Regions from separate parts of the Diaphorobacter sp. genome, predicted to be linked through region 1. Evidence: predicted binding sites of a transcription regulator. Region 1 holds the regulator's gene; the other holds the start of a gene.

The links. Region 1 encodes HrcA, which represses chaperone genes, less so after heat shock. Its sites were predicted from a motif close to TTAGCACTCNNNNNNNNNGAGTGCTAA; they were not measured.
Region 2: the regulator HrcA is predicted to act here: its motif matches at 769-795, upstream of groES (co-chaperone GroES).

Annotation. Positions count from the first base shown of each region.
Region 1 is NZ_JBFWLZ010000030.1:479-2,680, reverse strand. Features, by position in the region: gene AB7E35_RS10830 (NAD kinase) at 1-502, opposite strand, end outside; gene hrcA (heat-inducible transcriptional repressor HrcA) at 531-1,532, shown strand; gene AB7E35_RS10820 (CopD family protein) at 2,000-2,202, opposite strand, start outside.
Region 2 is NZ_JBFWLZ010000011.1:34,626-36,827, reverse strand. Features, by position in the region: gene AB7E35_RS05945 (DUF4124 domain-containing protein) at 1-565, opposite strand, end outside; gene groES (co-chaperone GroES) at 886-1,176, shown strand; gene groL (chaperonin GroEL) at 1,322-2,202, shown strand, end outside.

The sequences.
Region 1 (2,202 bases):
CCACCATGCCCGCGGTGGAGCCGCGGTTGACGACCACGTCGTTGAGCGCGACGGTCTCGAACACGCATTCGCCGCCGCGCATCACGCGCGCCACCATCAGCGGGCGCTGGTCTTCTTCGTAATCGCCTTGCAGGATGGGGGTCAGTGCGTCCTGGTAGCCCTGCGGCGGAATGTCGGTGATGAAGCCCAGCCGCCCCTGGTTGATGCCGACCAGCGGAGTGCCGTAGCCGGCCAGCCGGCGGCACACGCCAAGCATGGTGCCGTCGCCCCCCACCACCAGGCACAGGTCGCACTGCTCGCCGATGCCGTCCACATCCAGCGTGTGGTATTGGACCAGCCCGGTGTTGGCGGCGGTCTCGGCCTCCAGGGCCAGCTCGCACCCCTGCTGGGTGATGAACTGGGCAATGCTTTCGATGATCTGCCGCGCGTTGTCTGGCGCCGGGCCCGCGTCAGGACCCTGGTACTTGCCTATGAGTGCGACGCGGCGAAAGATGGACTTCATGCAGAAATTACATCATTAAAATGATTTGATGCTTGATGATCGCTCCAAGTTGTTGCTTAAAGCTCTGATCGAGCGCTACATCGCCGACGGCCAGCCGGTGGGCTCCAGAACTCTGTCGCGGGCGTCCGGCCTGGAATTGTCGCCCGCCACCATACGCAATGTGATGGCGGACCTGGAAGAGCTGGGGCTGATTGCCAGCCCCCACACGTCGGCCGGCCGTGTGCCCACGGCCAAGGGCTATCGGCTGTTTGTGGACACCATGCTCACCGTGCAGCACGATCAGCTGCCCGCCGTGCAGATCAAGCCGGAGCAGCCGCAAAAAGTGATTGCCAATGCCGCGCAACTGCTGTCGAGCCTGTCGCAGTTTGTGGGCGTGGTGATGGCGCCGCGGCGGGCGTCGGTGTTCAGGCACATCGAGTTTCTGCGCCTGTCCGAGCGGCGCCTGCTGGTGATCATTGTCTCGCCCGACGGCGACGTGCAAAACCGCGTGATCTTCACCGAGTCCGATTACTCGCAGTCGCAGCTGATCGAGGCCGCCAACTTCCTTAACGCCCACTACGCCGGCCTGGCCATGGAGCAGGTGCGCGAGCGCCTGAAGCTGGAGGTGGACACCCTGCGCGGCGAGATTGCCGCCCTGATGCAGGCCGCCGTCAACGTGGGCACCGAGGCCATGACCGAGTCGCAGGAAGAGGTTGTGATCTCCGGCGAGCGCAACCTGCTGGCGGTGAGCGACTTCTCCAGCGACATGGGCCACCTGCGCCGCGCCTTCGACCTGTTTGAGCAAAAGACGCAGATCCTGCGCCTGCTGGACATCTCCAGCCGCGCCGAGGGCGTGCGCATCTTCATCGGCGGCGAAAGCCAGGTGGTGCCTTTTGAAGAGCTGTCGGTGGTCAGTGCACCGTATGAGGTGGATGGCCAGGTGGTCGGCACGCTGGGCGTCATTGGTCCCACGCGCATGCCCTACGACCGCATGATCCAGATCGTGGACATCACCTCCCGGCTGGTCTCCAACGCGCTCAGCCACCGTTAGCCGGCGTGCTGGAGCGGGCGCACATCAAAAAAGCACGCCCGGCATGACCGAAACGGCCGCACTGAGCGGGCACAATAGCGACTTTGGTATGAATGGGCCGTTAGCTCAGTTGGTTAGAGCAGAGGACTCATCAAAATGGTGACCATGGGGCGAGAGCCCCATCGGAAAACCGGGTGAATTCAAGGAACCCTACAGCGCAAGCCAAGGCAACCTTGAGCCAAGCCCGCCGAAAGGCAGGTCGCAAGACCGGTAGGCGGGAAGGTGCAGAGACTAGGACGTGAGGAGCCCATCCGATAAGCGTCCCCCGAGCGCCCGGCGCCCCAACAGTCCGGCTGTGGGCGGTGAGATAGTCCAAGGAGCGGGGAAACCCGCGCAAACTTGAATCCTTTGGTCGCAGGTTCGAGCCCTGCACGGCCTACCATTCATCCAGTCGTCCCCCCCCCCCCCGCAACCGGGCGGGTGAACACTTACAGCAGCAGCGTCTGCGCCACGATCAGCACGCCGATCAGCAGGTTCACGCCCACCAGGGTGCGGATGCGCGCCAGCGCCTGTCCGCCAGCGGGCCAGTCGAATGCAGCGACGGCCTGCCCCAGCCGTTTGAGCAGGACGAGGTAGATGAAGCCAAAGATACCCATCATCACCAGGCCTATCGTGGCCATGATGGTCCAGT
Region 2 (2,202 bases), on a different contig from region 1:
GGTGATACGCCTGGCCCGCGTCGTCGTAGCAAAAACCCCCACTGCAGTGGGTGATCGCGCGCTGACCTTGCGGCTTGTCCACCACCTTGGGCGGCTCTTGCATCAATGGCATGTTGGAGCCGCACGATGCATTGACCCGCGCGATCGCTGCATTGGTACGCATGCGCTTCTCGTCTTGCGGGGTGGTTCGGATGCTCGACACGAACTCGAGATCCTTTTGGGCCTCGCGGCACTCCCGCGATGCGGACAGCGGCCGGGGAGGCGCCGCTGCTGCGGCCGCTTGCGCTGCATTGCGCTGCTGCAACTCCAGGCTTTGCTGCTCTCGCTGCGCTTGCTGGGCTTGGTATTTGCGTTCGTTGGCCTCTGCAGCCTGGGCCCGCTCCTGTTGGAGCTCGTCCTGGGACTTCTGGCGCTCGATGAGCTGACCGGTCTGACCCGTAGCGCACGGCGCATCCGAGTAGATGGTCTTGCCTGCAGCGTCCTTGCAGCGGTGTATCTGGGCGAACGCCGCTGAAGCGGCAAATGAGCACATTGCCAGACAGAGAATGGCGCGGATGATTCTCATGGTTTCCCTCCTTGCGGCGAATGTATCAGGCGCGCCAGCCACCGCCAAAGCACGCCTTGCTCTCTGAGCAGCGGCGCTGTTGGCCCGCCTGCGGCACGCACACGCCAAGGCACAAGCCCGCGGGGTGGGCATGCGGCGGTTCAACGGCAGGCACGTATTCTTCTGTGCAGCCGCTCTTGAAACCGTCGCAAATGCCCCTATCATTGGCACTCGAGCCAGACGAGTGCTAGCAGCACCCTTGCTGAAGCTTGTAGCGCGCAGGCGTTGTGCCAGCGTGTTCTTGATGTCGTAATCCTTTTTTGTATTCAGGAGAGATGCAAATGAATCTTCGCCCCCTGCACGATCGCGTGATCGTCAAGCGTATCGAAAGCGAAACCACGACCGCCTCCGGCATCGTGATCCCCGACAACGCTGCTGAGAAGCCCGATCAAGGCGAAGTGCTGGCCGTTGGCCCCGGCAAGAAGAACGACAAGGGCGACCTGATCGCCCTGAACGTGAAGGTCGGTGACCGCGTTCTGTTCGGCAAGTACAGCGGCCAGACCGTCAAGGTGGACGGCAACGAGTTGCTGGTCATGAAGGAAGACGACCTGTTCGCAGTCGTCGAAAAGTGATTGCCCGCAGGGTATGCACTTTTGTCGCAGGCCCGGCCAAAGACAAAAGTCACCCGGCATTCAAAACTCTCATTTTCATAGCTGCTAGCGCTTGATACACAAGGGCTGGCGGTCAATCTGATTCAATATTTTGTAGGAGCCAAACATGGCAGCAAAAGACGTAGTTTTCGGCGGCGAAGCCCGCGCCCGCATGGTTGAAGGCGTGAACATCCTGGCCAACGCGGTCAAGGTGACCCTGGGCCCCAAGGGCCGTAACGTGGTGCTCGAGCGCTCGTTCGGCGCCCCCACCGTGACCAAGGACGGCGTGTCCGTGGCCAAGGAAATCGAACTCAAGGACAAGCTGCAGAACATGGGCGCCCAGCTCGTGAAGGAAGTGGCCTCCAAGACCAACGACATCGCCGGTGACGGCACCACCACCGCCACCGTGCTGGCCCAGGCCATCGTGCGCGAAGGCTCCAAGTACGTGGCCGCCGGCCTGAACCCCATGGACCTCAAGCGCGGCATCGACAAGGCCGTGATCGCCCTGGTGGAACAGCTCAAGAAGCAGTCCAAGGCCACGACCACCTCCAAGGAAATCGCCCAGGTGGGTTCGATCTCCGCCAACTCCGACGAGTCCGTGGGCAAGATCATTGCCGACGCGATGGACAAGGTCGGCAAGGAAGGCGTGATCACCGTCGAAGACGGCAAGAGCCTGGAAAACGAGCTGGATGTCGTGGAAGGCATGCAGTTTGACCGCGGCTACCTGTCGCCCTACTTCATCAACAACCCCGAAAAGCAGGCCGCCCTGCTGGACAACCCCTTCGTGCTGCTGTTCGACAAGAAGATCAGCAACATCCGTGACCTGCTGCCCACGCTGGAGCAAGTCGCCAAGGCCGGCCGTCCGCTGCTGATCATCGCCGAAGACGTCGAAGGCGAAGCACTGGCAACGCTGGTGGTCAACACCATCCGCGGCATCCTGAAGGTGGTGGCTGTGAAGGCCCCTGGCTTCGGCGACCGTCGCAAGGCCATGCTGGAAGACATCGCCAT